3 regions of the Bradyrhizobium sp. SMVTL-02 genome follow, and region 1 is predicted to be linked to each of the others. Evidence: predicted binding sites of a transcription regulator. Region 1 holds the regulator's gene; each other region holds the start of a gene.
The links. The regulator LexA, encoded in region 1, represses DNA repair genes until DNA is damaged. The targets are predictions, from matches to a motif close to TGTTCNNNNTGTGTTCNG.
Positions count from the first base shown of each region.

Region 2: a site for LexA is predicted at 2,888-2,905, ahead of ACNJYB_RS09905 (PA0069 family radical SAM protein). Genes of this name have one in related genera too.
Region 3: a site for LexA is predicted at 2,474-2,491, ahead of recA (recombinase RecA). Genes of this name have one in related genera too.

Region 1 covers NZ_CP182469.1:4,563,036-4,569,321, reverse strand. Annotated here, with positions in the region: gene ACNJYB_RS21590 (ComEC/Rec2 family competence protein) at 1-946, shown strand, start outside; gene ACNJYB_RS21585 (GAF domain-containing protein) at 956-1,897, opposite strand; gene ACNJYB_RS21580 (hypothetical protein) at 2,118-2,549, opposite strand; gene ACNJYB_RS21575 (hypothetical protein) at 2,745-2,945, opposite strand; gene lexA (transcriptional repressor LexA) at 3,115-3,816, opposite strand; gene ACNJYB_RS21565 (molybdopterin molybdotransferase MoeA) at 3,993-5,204, opposite strand; gene ACNJYB_RS21560 (hypothetical protein) at 5,434-5,628, opposite strand; gene ACNJYB_RS21555 (HAD family hydrolase) at 5,788-6,286, opposite strand, start outside.
Region 2 covers NZ_CP182469.1:2,124,972-2,131,257, forward strand. Annotated here, with positions in the region: partial or broken gene ACNJYB_RS09895 (acetate/propionate family kinase) at 1-278, opposite strand, end outside; gene ACNJYB_RS09900 (phosphoketolase family protein) at 303-2,717, opposite strand; gene ACNJYB_RS09905 (PA0069 family radical SAM protein) at 2,927-4,090, shown strand; gene ACNJYB_RS09910 (VOC family protein) at 4,115-4,570, shown strand; gene ACNJYB_RS09915 (ribonuclease HII) at 4,648-5,496, shown strand; gene ACNJYB_RS09920 (glycosyltransferase family 39 protein) at 5,596-6,286, shown strand, end outside.
Region 3 covers NZ_CP182469.1:5,326,874-5,333,159, reverse strand. Annotated here, with positions in the region: gene ACNJYB_RS25475 (hypothetical protein) at 270-440, opposite strand; gene ACNJYB_RS25470 (hypothetical protein) at 1,257-1,439, opposite strand; gene ACNJYB_RS25465 (hypothetical protein) at 1,512-1,742, opposite strand; gene ACNJYB_RS25460 (DUF6894 family protein) at 1,925-2,170, opposite strand; gene ACNJYB_RS25455 (hypothetical protein) at 2,215-2,349, opposite strand; gene recA (recombinase RecA) at 2,584-3,672, shown strand; gene ACNJYB_RS25445 (hypothetical protein) at 3,778-4,119, shown strand; gene gcvP (aminomethyl-transferring glycine dehydrogenase) at 4,233-6,286, opposite strand, start outside.

The DNA.
Region 1 (6,286 bases):
GATCGCGATGCTGTTCCTAGCCTCGCTGATCGCGGGGCTGGCGACCACGCCCTATGCCGCCTTCCACTTCCACCGCGTCACGCCCTACGGCGTGCTCGCCAATCTCGGCGCGATGCCGGTGGTCTCGGCGCTGGTAATGCCCGCGGGATTGTTGGGGCTGCTCGCTGCTCCCTTCGGCCTCGACGGCGTGTTCTGGTGGCTGATGGGCATCGGGATCGACTGGATGGTCGTGGTGTCGCGCTGGGTGGCGGCCCTGCCGGGCGCGGTCGGGCGCATCCCGGCGTTCGGCATCGCGCCGCTGATCGTGGCCAGTCTCGGCATCATTGTCATGGGCCTCTTGCGCACGCCGTTGCGCTGGTCGGGCGGGGTCGTGCTGCTGGCTGCAATCCTCTGGGGCCTGTCGGTGCGGCCGCCGGATATCCTGATTGCCGGGGACGGCCAAAGCGTCGCGGTGCGGGGCCGGGACGGACACCTGCACATGATCCGGGCGAGCAAGGACAGCTTTTTGCTGAAGGAGTGGCTGGCTGCCGACGCTGATCCACGCGATGCGGGCAGTGCCTCGCTCGCCGATGGCGTGTCGTGCGACGAGGCCGGCTGCGTGACGCCGCTTGCCGATGGTCGCCTCGTCGCGCTGGCCTTGCGCATCGATGCGCTGGCGGACGATTGCAGCCGCGCCGCGCTGGTGGTGACGGCCCGGCCGGCTGCGCCGGATTGCGCGGCGATGGTGGTCGACCGTCGGCGCCTCGCCGCGCAGGGCGCACTGGCGCTGACGCGGCGGGGCGACGGCTTTGCGGTCCAGGCGGTGAAGACTGGAGGCACAGACCGCCCGTGGGCGCCGGCCATCGCGGGCGAGGGCGATTTCGGCGCGAGCCTTGCGCCGCCAGCGGCGGCGCCCGGTAACCGGGATGCGACGCCGTCCGAGGCAGACATGAAGGTCGAGGATTGAGGGGGCGGGCTACAGGTACCAGGCCAGCACGGCGTCGAGCCGGGCTGTCCCGATCACCGGCAAGGCCACCATCTGACTCAGCCCGGACGCGCGGGCTTCAATGGCCGCGATCGAATTGTCGTGCGCGAGATCATCGTTGAGGGCGGGCATGCCGGTGGCCCAGGCGCCGCCGATGCTGCCGTCACCTCTGGCGATGGATTTGTCCGCATAGAGCGCGGCAAGGTCGGTCTGGGCGCTGCAATCGCCGGCGCGGAAGACCAGCGCTGAGCGGGTCTCGTCCGGCACCCAGATCTCGAAGCGCCGTGCGATCGGCGTCGCCTGCGCGGAGAGGAGGGTCAGCACCCAGGTCTGGTCGGCGTCGGTCCGGTAGGGCACGCCGACGCCGAGATTGATGCCAACCTGTGCGGCGTCTTTCCAGCGCAGAAAGCTCTTGGCGTTGTGCAGGTTCTTGATGATCAGTGGCAGGCCGGCTTTCCAGGTGCGTCCGGGCAGGCCGAAGCCGCGCGGAAACCTGGTGTGGCGCGAGTTGAACTCGAACATGTCGGCGGTGCCGTAGTAGCCGTCGACCAGTCCCATCTCGTGGGAGGTCTCGGGATCGTTGTGCCAGAGCTCGATCGCGCCGACATGCGCGTCGTCATCGCCGCAGAACAGCACCATCACGGCTTGCAGGAATTCGCCTGAAAACACCGGCACCGCCACGCCGCAGGTCAGGCCCGCCGCCAGCGCCTGGTCGGTCCGCCTGAAATGGGAATTGGCGAATTTGGTGAGGATCACGGGGTGGCCGGAAGCCCAGGCCTTGCCGGGAAGCCCGTCGTCACGACCGAAGCGCAGATCTTCGCTTGCGGCCTTGAACGCGGACAGCCCTTCGCCATAAAGACCGCCGCCGAATTCCAGCCGCATACGCGTCCGGTCGGGCACCCAGAGTTCAACGACGCGAATGAAGGTCTTCATCGAACGTCCGCCTCGAGCCTTTTTGGCAGCATCGGCCATTTGCTTGCGGACCGGACGTTCAAAATTCAGGCAAGGCAGCGCAAACTTCGTGCGACGAAGAGCTGCGGCAGGTGCTCCGGCGAAGGTATTTGCGAAGATACAAACCACACCATCTCGCCGGCCACGGCCGGCGATGGCGATTTCAATCATGGCCCCGACCTGCGAGCCCGAGGCAGCTAGGTCAGCCGATCGGCAGGCGCGTGACCGTCGGCCTGTCTGCGCTGGTCTGCGGCTTGTGCTCGCGCTCGCCGAGTGGCTGGGTCACCGGCAATTGCAGTACGGTTGCGCGCTGGCCTTCGACGAGCTGAGTCACCAGCACGTATTTCCCGTCGGGGAATTCGATCGCATCGTGATGGCGATCCGGAATGTGCGGATCGATCTTGCCGAACTTGCCGACGCGCGAGTTGATGGTACGCGTCCAGATCCAGCGATTGTCGTAACGGACGTTGTCGGCGAAGGCGAGCTCCGTTCCCGGCAGCAGGCATACCGCAACCGACATGTCGGCTTCGGAGGCGAAGCCGCGCGTCGAGGTGCCGCGGAAGGTTGTCGTGACGATCGTCTCGCCGACTTCGGCAGGACGCGTCGCGACGGCGTGCAGGCTGTAGTCACACATCGGGGTGCTCCTCATTCGTAAGATAGCGACCCGCGCCTCCTGTCGAGGCGCAGGCCTCTATCAGAGTGGAAGCATACAACGGTCTGCTGGGTTGTGGGCAAATCTGCGGCTTGGGTCCGCAGGATGCCATCACAATATCTTTTTCAGATGCATGAGGAACAAAGCCCGCTCCCGTGCATTGGGCGTGCTTCTTCGTCAACGGCCAGCAGGGGCCGACCAGCCCGAATACGGCCAAGCGGGTTGCGACGGCAGTGCAACGGCGTCGCGTGCGTTGCGGAATTGCTCGCGCGTCGCCGGCGTCGTCTTGCGGACATGATGCGATCGTGCGGCGGCGGCCGGTGACACTGACGTTGCGATCAGCGCCATCGTGACAGTGCTCAAGACGATCTTGCGCATGGTTGTCTCCCCGGTTTTCGACAGGCCCATAAAGCGATTGTGTGCTTTGCGCGGCGTGCGGAGGATCTAACGCGGGGCAGGTGGCCGGATAATCTGAGCAGAACCTGAAAGACTATCCAGCCGGAGCGGACAAGCGCTCAAGCGCGTGTCGAACGATCGCGAGGTCAAATCAGTACTTCCGGTACAAGCCGATCAGCTTGCCCTGAATCTTCACCCGGTTGGGCGGCAGGATGCGGACCTCATAGGCGGCGTTGGCTGGCTCGAGCGCGATCGAGGCGCCACGGCGGCGGAAGCGCTTCAGCGTGGCTTCCTCGTCGTCGATCAGCGCCACCACGATGTCGCCGGTGTCGGCGCTCTCGTTGCGCTGGATCAGCGCCATGTCGCCGTCGAGGATACCGGCTTCCACCATCGAATCGCCCCGCACCTCGAGCGCATAATGCTCGCCGGAGCCGAGCATGTCAGGCGGTACGCTGATGGTGTGGCTGCGGGTCTGCAGCGCCTCGATCGGCGTACCAGCCGCGATGCGGCCCATGACGGGCACGGCGACAGGACGCTCACCTTCGTCCGCGGGCGGGCTGGAGGTCGTGCGCACCTTGCCGAGATTGCCCTCGATGACGCTCGGCGTGAAGCCGCGGCGGTTGCCGGCGGCCGCTTGGAGCTCGGGCAGCTTGATGACCTCGATCGCGCGGGCGCGGTTGGGCAGGCGGCGGATGAAGCCGCGCTCCTCGAGCGCGGTGATCAGGCGATGGATGCCCGATTTCGAGCGCAGGTCGAGCGCGTCCTTCATCTCGTCGAAGGAAGGTGGCACGCCGCTTTCCTTCAATCGCTCGCTGATGAACCGCAGGAGCTCGTATTGTTTGCGCGTTAACATCTCGACCAAAATCCCCCGGTTGATGTCGTTCGATTCCGAGACGCTCAGTTCAGCGATAAGCCGCTGCATGCTCGAAACAAATCATGAACGGACACTATATGTTCGATACATGTTCCGCAACTGCTTAATTTACTGTGAACGCGACAAAGTTCGCGGACCGCGTGAGATGACAGCGCTCAGGCGGGCAGCAGCAGCACCTCGCAGACCGAGCCGGCTTCGGCCTTGGGCGCGAACGGCGCGCGTACGAGAAGTGCCTGTGCCGCAGCGAGATTTGCAAGCAGTGAAGAATCCTGGTGATCGACGGGAAGGGCGATCAGCGTGCCGTCGTCGCGCCGCTCCAGGCGCGCGCGGAGATAATCCTCGCGCTGGTCGTTGGCATTGAGGTCGCGGCCGAGCACGGCGCGCTCGCGGCGATGGTGAATCATGGTGCGGCCCGACAGCGCGCGAATCAACGGCACCATGAACAGGAAAGCGCAGACGTAGGATGACACGGGATTGCCGGGCAGGCCGATGACGCGCATCGCCCCTAACCGGCCGTGCATCATCGGCTTGCCCGGCCGCATCGCGATCTTCCAGAACGACATCGCGATCCCCTCGGCCTTGAGAGCCTGCTGGACCAGATCATGGTCGCCGACCGAGGCGCCCCCGGTCGTGATCAGGATGTCGGCGCCGCTCTGGCGTGCCTCGCGGATCCCGGCGGTGGTGGCCTCCAGCGTATCGGCGGCCACACCGAGGTCGATGGTATCGGCGCCCTCCTGGCGGGCGAGCGCGTGCAGGGCATAACCGTTGGAGTAGACGATCTGGCCGGGCCCGGGCGCTACGCCCGGTATCACCAGTTCGTCTCCGGTGGCGAGGATGGCGACCTTCGGACGGCGCTGGACGGGCAAATGCGGGTGATTCATCCCGGCGGCGAGTGCGAGATCGCGCTCGGTGAGCCGGGTTCCCTTGCGCAACAGCACGTCGCCCTCGGCAAAGTCGATCCCGGCGCGCCGGATGTGCCGTCCGGGAATTGCTGCTTCCTTGATCGTGATGCGCTTGCCGTCCGCGACGGTATCCTCCTGGATCACGACCGCGTCCGCTCCGGCCGGAACGACGCCGCCTGTGAAAATGCGGACCGCTTCGCCGGCGCCAACCAAGCCTGCAAACGGCCGCCCGGCCGCGACCTCGCCTATCACCGTCAGCTCAGAATCGATCGTCGCCGCGTCGGCCGCTCGCACGGCATAGCCGTCCATGGCCGACATCGCCTCCGGCGGCTGCGTGCGCCGCGCCGCGACGTCGCGGGCGAGCACGCGGTGGTAGGCCTGATCGAGCGAGATCGTCTCCTCAAGCAACGGCTCCGCGCCGGCAAGCACCGCGGCAAGCGCGTCAGAAACCGGCATCAAGGCCACGGCTGAAAACTCCTGCTGGGCACGTTCGGCAAATCGGCGGCCAGAGTTCTAGCCGAGTGCGGGCCCAGAGGCAAAACACTGGAGACGCAAGAGGATTCAACCTGCGCCATCCGCTCTGTCGTGAGGATAGACGTCAAATTCGCCGCGGCATGATCCGGAAGGCGAGACAGACCGGCACGAGGACGGCCATGGCAAGCACAAGAAGAACGAGCGCCACGGCCAGCATCGGTCAACTCACTGCCGGCGCGTCCGGACTGACGTCCGGCGCTTTGGGACCCTGATCCTTGTCGGCCAGCGGATCGGCCCGAGATTTCAGGTCGGCAGCCTTGCTGATCAGCTTGGCGGAGAGGTCGGAGTCCGAGGTGGTTCTTGCGAACTCGAGCAGGAGAGAGGCTTGCTTGGTGAGGTAGGATTTGCCCAGCACGTCGATCAGTCCAATTCCAATGTAGAAGTCCCAACGGACTCAAGAGTCCGAAGGGGCGCATTCCGTTCCCGGAACTTTGTACAAAAATGCACAAAGTGATTTGGTTCCGCATTTTTAGCAAAAAGTTCCGCGGAACGCCTTGCCGGAAGGCTGATCCGCTCAAATCCCCAGCTGCCTCAGCGCGTCGCCGACGTCACGGGGCGAGGTCACGTGCACTGTGGTCAATCCACGCGCCCGCGCCCCCCGGATGTTTTCTGCGAGATCATCGAAGAAGACGATGCGGTGCGCCGGTACGCCCATTGCCGCCACGACATGGTCGAAAGCCTCCGCGTCCGGTTTGCGCAGGCCGATGCTGGACGACAGGTAGAGCTCGCGGAAATGGCCGAGCAGGCCGGCATATTCCTTCGAGAAATGGTCGACATGCGGCCGGTTGGTGTTGGAGAAGGCGTAGAGCGGCATCTGCCTGGCCGCGCGCGGCAAAAGCTCCGCGATGTCTGGCATTTCGCCGGCGAAGATCGCGTTCCAGCCTTCCAGGAACTGCGCGTCGGAAATCGCGATCCCGAGCGATGAGCGCAGCGAGGCGAAGTAGTCCTCGTCGCTGATCTTGCCGACCTCGTGCAGCCGGTAGGCTTCGCTGTCGCGCACATAGCGCGCGACA
Region 2 (6,286 bases), 2.4 Mb from region 1:
GGCTCGCAGCACCCTTGCACAACGCCGCGCGATCGTCAGTTCCTCATTCGTTGGAATAATGAAGCCGCGCTATCGCCATCATTGATCCGCTCGCGTGCCGCGTCGTTCGCGGCCGCATCGATGTGCAGGCCGAGCCAGCCGAGACGCTCGCTGATCTGGCTTCGGATCTCCTTCGCATGCTCGCCGATGCCGCCGGTGAACACGAGGCAGTCCAACCCGCCGAGCGCGGTTGCCATCGTCGCGATCGCCTCGGCTACACGAAAGACGAAGAGCTCGATCCCTGTCGCGCCGCTGTCTCGACGTCAATCGCCGGCTTCGCGCGGCGTGTTGCCGCCGGAGCTGTTGGGCCAGACCCAGCCCTGGATCTCGGGCATGTCCTCGCCGTGCTCGCGGACATAGCGCGCGTGTTCGATCAGCTTGTCGCGGAACTGCTGCTTCACCCACGCTGCCCTGGTCGCAAGTCCCGGCACACGCTCGATCGCCTCGATCGCGAGGTGAAAGCGGTCGAGCCCGTTGAGCACGACCATGTCGAACGGCGTCGTCGTGGTGCCTTCCTCGGCGAAGCCGCGGACATGCATGCCAGCATGGTTGGTGCGGTTATAGGTGAGACGGTGGATCAAATAGGGATAGCCGTGGTAGGCGAAGATCACCGGCTTGTCGCGCGTGAACAGGCTGTCGAAGTCGCGATCCGAAAGCCCATGAGGATGCTGGTCGTTCGGGTGCAGCGTCATGAGATCGACGACGTTGACGACTCGGATCTTCAGGTCAGGCAGCGCCTTGCGCAGCAGGTCCACGGCGGCGAGCGTCTCCAGCGTCGGCACGTCGCCGGCGCAGGCCATCACCACGTCGGGCTCGGCATTCGTGTCCTCGTTGCCGGCCCAGGCCCAGATGCCGATGCCGGCATCGCAATGCGTCGCGGCCTCTTGCATCGACAGCCATTGCGGCGCCGGCTGCTTGCCGGCGACGATGACGTTGATGCGGTTGTAGGTGCGCAGGCAATGGTCGGCGATCCACAGCAGCGTGTTGGCATCCGGCGGAAGATAGATGCGCACGATGTCGGCCTTCTTGTTGGCGACGAGATCGACGAAGCCGGGATCCTGGTGGCTGAAGCCGTTGTGGTCCTGGCGCCAGACATGCGAGGTCAAGAGGTAGTTCAGCGAGGCGATCGGCCGCCGCCATGGCAGATGCCGCGTCACCTTCAGCCATTTGGCGTGCTGGTTGAACATGGAATCCACGATGTGGATGAAGGCCTCGTAGCAGGAGAAGAAGCCGTGGCGTCCGGTGAGCAGGTAGCCTTCGAGCCAGCCCTGGCAGAGATGCTCGCTCAGCACCTCCATCACGCGCCCGTCCTGCGCAAGATGAACGTCGTAGGGCTCCGTCGGCTCCATCCACACCCGCTCGGTCGCGTCGAACACGGCATCCAGCCGGTTTGACGCGGTCTCGTCCGGACCCATGATGCGGAAGTTGCGCTCTTGCGCGTTCAGGCGGATGACGTCGCGCAGGAATTTGCCGAGCTCGCGTGTCGCTTCTCCGATGACGGCGCCGGGCTGCGGCACGTCCACGGCGAAGCTGCGGAAGTCCGGCAGCTTCAGCTCCTTCTTGAGCAGACCGCCATTGGCATGCGGATTGGCGCCCATGCGGCGGCTGCCTTCAGGGGCGAGCGCCTGCAGTTCGGGGACGAGCGCACCATTCGCGTCGAACAGTTTGTCCGGCTGGTAGCTGCGCATCCAGTCTTCGAGGATCTTCAGATGCGCCGGATTCTCGCGGCAGCTCGCAACCGGCACCTGATGCGCGCGCCAGAAATCCTCGACCTTCTTGCCGTCGACCTCCTTCGGGCCGGTCCAGCCCTTCGGGCTGCGCAGCACGATCATGGGCCAGCGCGGCCGCTCGACCGTCTTGCGTCCGTCGCGGGCGTGTTGCTGGATCGAGCGGATGCTGGCGAATGCGACGTCGAGCGCGTCCGCCATCGCCTGGTGCATCAATTTGGGATCGTCACCCTCGACGAACAGCGGCTCGTGGCCAAGGCCGCGGAACAGATCGCGGATCTCTTTGTCTGGCAGCCGCCCGAGCACGGTCGGGTTGGCGATCTTGTAGCCGTTGAGATGCAGGATCGGCAGCACCGCGCCGTCATGGGCCGGGCTCAGGAATTTGTTGGAGTGCCAGGACGCCGCGAGCGGACCAGTCTCGGCTTCGCCGTCGCCGATGACGCAAGCCACGATCAAATCAGGATTGTCGAACGCCGCGCCATAGGCGTGCACCAGCGCGTAGCCGAGCTCGCCGCCCTCGTGGATCGAGCCGGGAGTTTCGGGCGCCGCGTGGCTCGGAATGCCGCCGGGGAAGGAGAACTGCCTGAACAGCTTGCGCAATCCGTTCGCATTGCGCGCGATATCTGGATAGATCTCGCTGTAGCTGCCTTCGAGATAGGTGTTGGCGACCATGCCCGGCCCGCCATGGCCGGGACCGCAGACATAGAGCACGTTGAGATCAAGCGCGCGGATCACGCGGTTGAGATGGGCATAGATGAAGTTCAAGCCGGGCGTCGTGCCCCAATGTCCGAGCAAGCGCGGCTTGATGTGCTCGGGCCGCAACGGCTCGCGCAGCAGCGGGTTGTCGAGGAGGTAGATCTGCCCGACCGAGAGGTAGTTGGCAGCGCGCCAGTAGCGATCGAGGAGATCGAGGTCGCCGCTCGCGGCGGCTGTTTTTTGTTGGATTGTCATGTTCCTGCCGACCTTCACCCAGCGATCGCCACCAACCCGGTTCCGGCGCGATCGATCCGTCGCTCATGAAACGGGATGGCCGTGACGCCGGTGTTGCGCGAGGTCAAGGCCGGCGCGCGAAGTTTGGGCAGCTCTACTGTGCATGGGGTTGTTTTCAGGTTTTTGCTTTGTGTTCTTGATTTGTTCCTTTGGCGTGCTATCTTGGCTGCATGAGTCCAGCATCTTCTTCTGCTCTCAAGCACCCGCCGGTCACGGCGCCCTCCGAGCCGGCGGGTGCGCCTTCCGACTTCCCTGAGCTGGCGGTCGCCATCGACCGCAAGCGCAGGCGAGGCCGGGGGGCCCAGTCAAATGCCAGCGGCCGCTACGAGGCCGAGGCGCGCGTCGCCTTCGACGACGGCTGGCAGAGCCTGGATGATTTGCCGCCGTTCAAGACGACGGTGGCGGTCGACGCCTCGCGCAAGGTGATCACCCGCAACGACTCCCCCGACATCGGCTTCGACCGTTCCATCAATCCGTATCGCGGCTGCGAGCATGGCTGTGTCTATTGCTTCGCGCGGCCGACCCACGCCTATCTCGGCCTGTCGCCGGGGCTCGACTTCGAGTCGAAGCTGTTCGTCAAGCCCGAGGCGCCGGTGCTGCTGGAGAAGGAACTCGCCGCCCCCGGCTACGAGCCGCGGATGATCGCGATCGGCACCAACACCGACCCCTACCAGCCGATCGAGCGCGAGCGCAAAATCATGCGCGGCATTTTGGAAGTGCTGGAGCGTACCAGGCATCCCGTCGGCATCGTCACCAAGTCGGCGCTGGTCGTGCGCGACATCGACATTCTCTCGCGCATGGCCAGGCGCAACCTCGCCAAGGTCGCGATATCCGTGACCTCGCTCGATCCGAAGCTGGCTCGCAGCATGGAGCCGCGCGCCTCGACGCCGCCGAAGCGGCTGGAGGCGCTGAGGCAGCTCTCGGAAGCCGGCATTCCCACTACCGTGATGGTCGCACCTGTCATCCCCGCTCTGAACGATGCCGAGATCGAGCGGATCCTCGATGCGGCCGCTCATGCCGGCGTCAAGGAAGCCTCCTACGTGCTGCTCCGTCTGCCGCTCGAGGTCCGCGATCTCTTCCGCGAATGGCTGATGGCGAACTATCCGGACCGCTACCGCCACGTCTTCACGCTGATCCGCGACATGCGCGGGGGGCGCGACTACGACGCGAAATGGGGCGAGCGGATGAAAGGCACGGGACCGATGGCCTGGACCATCGGCCGCCGCTTCGAGATCGCCTGCGACAGGCTCGGGCTCAACAAGCGCCGCTCGAAGCTGACCACGGATCATTTTGCGCGGCCGAAGCAGAACGGGGAGCAGCTCAGCCTGTTCTGATCAGGCAAGTGGAAGAGGCGCGGCATGAGTAAGGAAATTCCAGCCCCGATCCCGCGGCTGACCGTCATCACACTCGGCGTCAGCGACATCCGCGCCAGCATGGCCTTCTATGATGCCCTCGGATTCTCGCGCCGGCTGAAGGCGACCGACGAGGCCGTGGCGTTCTACGATACCGGCGGTCCGGTGCTTGCGCTGTTTCCCTGGGATCAGCTCGCGGCGGACGCGACCTTGCCGGACCAGCCAAGGCCGGTGGCTTTCCGCGGCACCACGCTCGCCTGGAACTGCCGCACGCGCGATGAGGTCGATGCGGTGCTGGCTTTCGCCGTCGGCAAGGGAGCAAGGCTGCTGAGGCCTGCGTGCGAGACAGATTATGGCGGCTATCGCGGCTACTTCGCCGATCCGGACGGTCATACTTGGGAGGCCGTGGTGGCGCCCGGCATCGAGGTCGGCGACGACCGGCGGGTGCATCTGGCCGGGTAGGGCGGCCGACCTGAATAACGGGAATTATCCGGGGTTCCCGGTTGCGCGGGCGGGGCCGCTTGCGCACGATCCCGGCCATGATTCGGGAAAAGTCCGCCAGGAAGCAGGCCAAAGGCGCGCCAAAAGGGGATGCTGCGAAGCAGGCAGCGCCTGCCGGGGCGGCCAAGCTTGCCGAGGTCAAGGTTCCGGCCGGCAAGAAAGGCGTTATCGCGATTGCGCCGCCGAGCTTCCGCCGCGAGCGCGCGCTGATCAAGCGCGGCGTCTGGCCGATTGCGGGCTGCGACGAGGCCGGCCGTGGCCCGCTGGCCGGCCCGGTGGTGGCGGCCGCCGTGATTCTCGACCCCGGCCGCATTCCGCGCGGCATCGATGATTCCAAGCGGCTGACCGCCGAGGAGCGCGAAAGACTGTTCGACAAGATCTGCGCCACGGCGCAGGTCTCGGTGGTGGTCGCCTCACGCGCCCGGATCGACCGGGACAACATCCTGCGCGCCTCGCTGTGGGCGCTGAAGCGTGCCGTGGCGGCGCTGCCCCAGGCACCCAAGCATGTCTTCGTCGACGGCCGCGACCGGCTCGACACGCCCTGCGAATGCGAGGCCGTGATCGGCGGCGACGGCATCGTGCTGTCGATCGCGGCAGCCTCGATCGTCGCCAAGGTCACACGCGACCGGCTGATGTGCGCGCTGGCGCAGGACTGCCCGGGCTATGGTTTCGAGCAGCACAAGGGCTACGCCGTCCCGGAGCATCTCGATGCGCTGGACCGCCTCGGCCCCACCGCCCATCACCGCAGCTTCTTCGCCCCCGTCGCCGCTGCCCGCGCCAAGCACATGCCCTGGACCATCGAGCCGGTGCAGGACCTGTTCTCGGTCTCCGAGGTGGAGGTACAGGTGGAAGCGGGCGACGAAATCAGCGCTCGAGCGGGCCTCTAGCGTAGAGGGTCGTTGCCACGACGCGCGACGCCCATTATCAAAACGAATGCGAGCGAATAGGGCCGGCTGGACGGGTTGGCTGCATCTTTCGGACGTTGCATGCGGTTTACCTCCCTGGTCATTGAGCTCATTCGCGCCCGGCCGCGGCTGATCGTGTGGATCGCCGTGCTGCTGCAGGCTTTGATGTGGCTTTTCGTGGCGCTTGTGTTCTACCGCAGCCCGCCCGGCTCGCTGGCGACCTTGCTGGCGTTCGGCAGGGAATATCAGGTCGGGACCGATCTCGGGCCGCCCCTGCCGGTCTGGCTCGCTGACATCGCCTATCGCCTCGCCGGCGGCCACATGTTCGGCGTCTATGTGCTCGCCCAGCTCTGCGAGATCGCGACTTTCATCGCGCTCTATCATCTCGCCCGCGCCGTGGTCGGCTCGCAGCAGGCGGTGCTCGCCGTGCTCCTGACCATGACGGTGCTGGCCTTCTCCTCGTCCGCGCTCGACTTCGGCCCGCTGGTGCTGGCGCGGCCGCTCTGGGCGCTTCTCCTCTTGCACTCCTGGCAGATCATCGGCCAGCGCCGCGGCAATGCCTGGTTCGCCTGGTCGATCGAGGCGGGCCTGCTGCTGCTCACCACGCCCGCGGCGGTCTTTCTTCTCGCACTGCTCGTCATCTTTGCGTTCGCAACCAGCGGCGGCCGCCGGACGCTGCGCGCGCTCGATCCGCTGTTCGCCCTGATCGTCGTCGGCGTGCTGGCGCTGCCCTATGCCGTCTGGCTGATGCGGGCCGAGACGCTGGTGCTGC
Region 3 (6,286 bases), 760 kb from region 1:
GGGTGGCATCATGGATAACGTAGAGCGGTCATTTGCCGCCGCGACAGCGGCTGGCTTCGTGGTGTTGGTCATCGGCATCGCATTGCTTGTGCTGCTGTAGTACGCAGGCAGGCCGCGGCCGGTCCGGGCCAGCAAGGACCCCCGCGCGCAGACGGAGGGCCGCCACGGGACCCCAGGTCCTGCAAAAGCTGCAAAACAACCCCATGCACAGTAGGCCGCCGTGCGATTGTCTCGTGCCATCAACGGAAGGGACGACCGCCGGCGTCGCCTCAGTGGATCTCGATCCTATCCAAGGGAAGGCGAAGCTCCGCTGCACGCTCTTCGCGGTCCTTCTTGCGGAACTCCATTTCCCGCCGTTCGAACGCGATCAACTCTTTGCGGGCTGCGTCCAACAGGCGATCTTTCGGCGCCATGCCGAGCTGGGTCGGTTCCGTCACCACTCACGCTCCCCGTCGCTCAGTCGCTGATCCCTATCCAAGATCGGGAATAGCAGGAGGGGTGCCCCAGAATTACGGATTTATGACGGGGGATTGAGAAAGCGCGGCCGGGCTCGAAATAAGCGTCCCGGCAGCACTTTATTCTCTAACTGAGCGCTGAAATCTCAGTTGAACTCAATGTGCAACGGCCATGCCACAGGTGTGTGACGCTGCCCATCAGCAATGCGATCGCCGGCACAACACCGTTACGGGCATCGCCGGCGCAAGACCAGGCAGTTCGGTTCTTTAGGCGGGTTGTTGGATCAAGGAGGCTGCGAAGCTTCTCGAGGACGCCCCCGAGAGTTGGGACACCCTCAGAGCAAACTGGGACACCTGTGATCAGATCCGGACAGGCTGGCATCAATCAAAGGGCTATCGAGCCTTTGCTCGGGCCGTGCTAGTTGGGCCGATTGCAGTCAACCCACGACAAGCTGTTACGAGAAGGGGCTCGTGCAGAATGAAAGAGGCCGCCAACTGAGCAGACAGGAAACCTGCCGAAATGCGACATTGGCGGCCTGACCTCTGAGGGGCGTACCGCCAGCTTGCGAGAGTGAAAACACGTGATGGCACAGTCGGTCACCCGACGGATCGAGAGAAACCTGACCGCCTCAGTGGCGTTCGAACCCGGCCAACTGATAAGGCCTCGATCCGCGGAATCCATCAAGGCCAGAGCGGTTATGTACGACCGCGAAGAAAGGCCGGACACATGACTGCAAGCGACCACTGCTCATCACGCAAAAAATTCTTGCAAGCCGGGGGCCATCCACACATGAGGCGGGCTTACTCCTTGCTTCGTTCGGGACGCCAGACTTTAGGGGGCGGCACGCTGAGTAGTTCCTCGGCCTCGGCGATCAGCTCGAAAGATCGACGGATCATCTCCCTTTCGCGCTCAGCGCCGGCTCGCAGACGGTCCAGCTTCGCATTGGTCTGTTCTGCAAGCCATTCCAAGTCGCCCGTTCCCATGCGCCGCCTCCGGTCAGCCAAGGACGGGCGATATTTTACTTGCCCTCATCCAGCGGGAAAAGGGCTGCCGCCTTACTGCTTGGGCGGCTGCAACTCGCCGTGGATGAGGTTCTGAATGTCCACGCGTTCCATCGGGTCTTGCTCCGGGAACGGCTCATGAGTCTTGCGCCCGAGGAAGGTGTCTGGCCTTGGCAGCTTGAGTGCTTCGGCCGCTTCCGCCGTCAAGCGGCGGAGCTCGTCGTTCTGCTGCGCGATCTCGGCAGCCAAATCTCGCACGCGGCGGATAGGGGGATCTTTGGCCATGACGGCGCTCCCTTCGCTATGCAGGCGGGAGCGCTATCGGTCTCTCAGCCACCGACGCCTACGGCAGAGCCTTGGCCGGTGATACCGGAACAATGCACCTATTAACCAATGGTTGCTAGCGAATTCGGACACCGCGGGATTCAACTTGGGACACTGGTTGCTCAATGCGGACAGCATCGACCTTACTGTAGTCGCTTGATATCGAACTGGAACCGGGCCTGCATCACGGTGCCTTGGTCGTCGCGGACCTCAATCGAGAGATTGCGCGCCACTCCAAACGCGGCGGTCGCTCGAATGGTGTCTCTTGCCAGATCTGACAGTGCGCGAGCGGCTTCGTTCTGAACGGCTTCCATGTCGGGAAGGTCGAGCCCCTCTTCATCGGGGGCGACGTGATGGCCCTCTCGCAAGTCAAAATAATACCGCGGCATTGCCGGATAATCTCGGACGCCACGGAGCGTTCCTCCGCGCTGGCCTAGTTCATCTTGCGCCGAAGCATCTTGAGAAGCGCTCGGAGGTCAGCGGCGTACTCCTCAATGATCCGCCGCGCCTCCTCCAGCCGGGACGGCTTGGGCTCTTCCACCTCGCTCTGTTTCGCAGTCTCGACCATGGCTCACGGTCTCGCCAGACGACTGGCGCGAGTTGAGCCAAGTCAACGGTCCTGCAAATTAGGACAGTGCTCAGAACGAACTGGGACACCAGGGCTCAAATCCGGGAAGGCGCCCAATTCCCAAAAGAACATATTGCGAACCTAGAACAAATGGAGTACATTGTTTTTTATCGCCGGCCCGCCTCTCAATCGTTTGTCCCCCTAGCGAATCCTCGCCATAAGGAGCACGACCCAATGTCCGCAACTGCCCTGCGTATCGTCGAAGGATCTTCCATGGACAAGAGTAAAGCTCTGGCCGCCGCGCTCTCCCAGATCGAGCGCCAATTCGGCAAGGGCTCGGTGATGAAGCTGGGCAAGAACGACCGCTCCATGGACATCGAGGCGGTGTCCTCGGGCTCGCTCGGGCTCGATATCGCGCTTGGCATCGGCGGCCTTCCCAAGGGGCGCATCGTCGAGATCTACGGGCCGGAATCCTCGGGCAAGACCACGCTGGCGCTGCACACGGTGGCCGAAGCCCAGAAGAAGGGCGGCATCTGCGCCTTCATCGACGCCGAGCACGCGCTCGACCCGGTCTATGCCCGCAAGCTCGGCGTCAACATCGACGAACTCCTGATCTCGCAGCCCGACACGGGCGAGCAGGCGTTGGAGATCTGCGACACCCTGGTGCGCTCCGGGGCGGTCGACGTGATGGTGGTTGATTCGGTTGCGGCGCTGGTGCCGAAGGCCGAGCTCGAGGGTGAGATGGGCGAGTCGCTGCCGGGTCTGCAGGCCCGTCTGATGAGCCAGGCGCTGCGCAAGCTGACGGCCTCGATCAACAAGTCCAACACCATGGTGATCTTCATCAACCAGATCCGCATGAAGATCGGCGTGATGTACGGCTCGCCCGAGACCACCACCGGCGGCAACGCGCTGAAATTCTACGCCTCCGTCCGCCTCGACATCCGCCGCATCGGCGCGATCAAGGAGCGCGACGAAGTGGTCGGCAACACCACGCGCGTCAAGGTGGTCAAGAACAAGCTGGCGCCGCCCTTCAAGCAGGTCGAGTTCGACATCATGTACGGCGAGGGCGTCTCCAAGATGGGTGAGATCCTCGATCTCGGCGTCAAGGCCGGCATCGTCGAGAAATCCGGCGCCTGGTTCTCCTATGACAGCCAGCGCCTCGGCCAGGGCCGCGAGAACTCGAAAGCGTTTTTGAAGGCCAACCCCGACATCACTGCCAAGATCGAGACCGCGATCCGCCAGAACTCCGGCCTGATCGCCGAGCAGATTCTCGCCGGCGCCCCCGAACGCGATGCCGACGGCGAGGAGCCGGCGGAAGAGTAAGCCTTGACGCGAAGCGTTTTTCGCGAGGAGCGGGCACTGAGGACGTTGAGTTGCCGACGTCTTCGGTGCCCGTTTCGTTTTGCGTTGCGTTGATCGGGTGGTGCGATGAAGCGTCTGATCCTGACTGGCTGGGGCGGCGCGAGGCGCGTCTGCGAGGCGAGTTGGCTTCGCGACGTGTTCGATGATGACGACGCGCGCGATGCCTTGCTCGAACTGGGGGCGTATTCGGCGCCGCCAGTGTTGTTGGGCGATCCAGCTTTCGACGATGAGGACCGCTACTTCGGCAGGAGCGAGTGGAAGGTCACGCTGACCGAACTCGGGTGTCTAGCGCGCGAAGACGACATGTGGCGCCACAACCCGATCAAGCGTTGGCGGGGTGGGACTGAACTCACCAACGAACGGCTCTGGCGATGGGACCGCGAAAGCCGATCATTGGTTGCGCCCTAGAGGTGCGTTCAGTGGGCAAAGGCGCGTAAGCGCCGTGCCCACGGTTTTTTCAACGCAGATGAAGGTGGTAGGCACGCTTGCGCTTGCCCGCCCTCCGGAACCTCCGTTGTGTCTTACTCCGCGGCTTCCGCGTAATCGCTCACCGGCGGGCAGGAGCACACCAGGTTGCGGTCGCCATAGACGTTGTCGACACGGCCGACCGGGCACCAGTACTTGTCAGTACGCGAGACGCCATCGGGGAAGCAGCCCTCGCTGCGGGGGTAGGCGCGCTTCCAGTCGTCATCGGCGATGTCGTGCACGGTGTGCGGAGCGTGACGCAGGGGCGACGCCTCGATCTTGAAGCGGCCGGCCTCGACCTCGGCGATCTCCTTGCGGATCGCGATCATGGCATCGCAGAACCGGTCGAGCTCGGCCTTCGATTCCGATTCGGTCGGCTCGATCATCAGCGTGCCCGGCACCGGGAAGCTCATGGTCGGGGCGTGGAAGCCGTAATCGATCAGGCGTTTTGCGATGTCGTCGACCGTGACGCCGCTCGTCGTCTTCAGGGGCCGCGGGTCGACGATGCACTCGTGGGCGACTCGGCCCTTCGCGTTCTTGTAGAGCACCGGGAAATGCGCATCGAGCCTTGCTGCGATGTAGTTGGCGTTGAGGATCGCGATCTCGGTGGCGCGCTTCAATCCTTCACCGCCCATCATCAAAATGTAGATGTAGGAGATGGTGAGGATCGAGGCCGACCCGAACGGCGCGGCCGAGACCGGCCCGACAGGCGTGTCGCCATTCGCTGCGGGATGGCCCGGCAGGAACGGGGCGAGATGCGCCTTGACGCCGATCGGGCCCATCCCGGGGCCGCCGCCGCCATGCGGGATGCAGAAGGTCTTGTGCAGATTGAGGTGGCTGACATCGGCGCCGTAGTCGCCGGGCCTGCTTAGGCCGACCTGCGCATTGAGATTGGCGCCGTCGAGATAAACCTGGCCGCCATGGCCGTGCACGATGTCGCAGATCTCGCTGATGTGCTCCTCGAACACGCCATGGGTCGAGGGATAGGTGATCATGACCGCGGCGAGATCGTTCGAATGCTTTTCCGCCTTGGCGCGGAGGTCATTGACGTCGACGTCGCCGTTCTTCTCGCAGGCGACGACAACCACGTCCATGCCGACCATCGCGGCCGAGGCCGGGTTGGTGCCGTGGGCGGAGGAGGGGATCAGGCAGATCTTGCGATGGCTCTCTCCACGCGCGGCATGATAGCCCCTGATCGCGAGCAGCCCGGCATATTCGCCTTGCGCGCCGGAATTCGGCTGCAGCGAGATCGCGTCATAGCCGGTGATGTCGCACAGCCATTTTTCCAGCCGCGCGAACAGCGCGTGGTAGCCCCTGGCCTGCTCGCGCGGGGCGAAGGGATGCAAGCTGCCGAACTCCGGCCAGGTCAGCGGCATCATCTCGGTGGTCGCGTTCAGCTTCATGGTGCAGGAGCCGAGCGGAATCATCGCGCGGTCGAGCGCGAGATCGCGATCGCTGAGCTTGCGCATATAGCGCAGCATCTCGGTTTCCGAGCGATGCGCGTGGAAGACGGGATGGGTGAGGAAGGCGGTGGTGCGCTTCAGCGCCTCCGGCAGCGCCTCGCGCGTGGTCGCATCTAACTCGGCGTAGGAAAGCTGGCTGCCGAAGGCGCGCCAGACTGCTTCCACCGTCGCCGGCGTCGTGGTCTCGTCGAGCGCGACGCGAAGCGCCGTTTCACCGACGCCGAGATTGATCTTCTCGGCCGCCGCCCGCGCGATGATCTCGGCGCGCTTGGCGCCGGCATCGACGCTGAGCGTGTCGAAGAAACTATCGGATTGCGGTGCAAAGCCGAGCTTGCGCAGGCCGGCCGCGAGCACGGCGGTGCGGCGGTGCACGGTCCGCGCGATCTGCGAGAGGCCCTCGGGGCCGTGATAGACCGCGTACATCGCGGCGATCACGGCGAGCAGCACCTGCGCGGTGCAGATGTTCGACGTCGCCTTCTCGCGGCGGATGTGCTGCTCGCGGGTCTGCAGCGCGAGGCGATAGGCCGGCGCGCCGCGCGAATCCACGGAGAGGCCGACAATGCGGCCGGGCAGCGAGCGCTTCAACGCATCGCGCACCGCCATATAGGCCGCGTGCGGACCACCATAACCCATCGGCACGCCGAAGC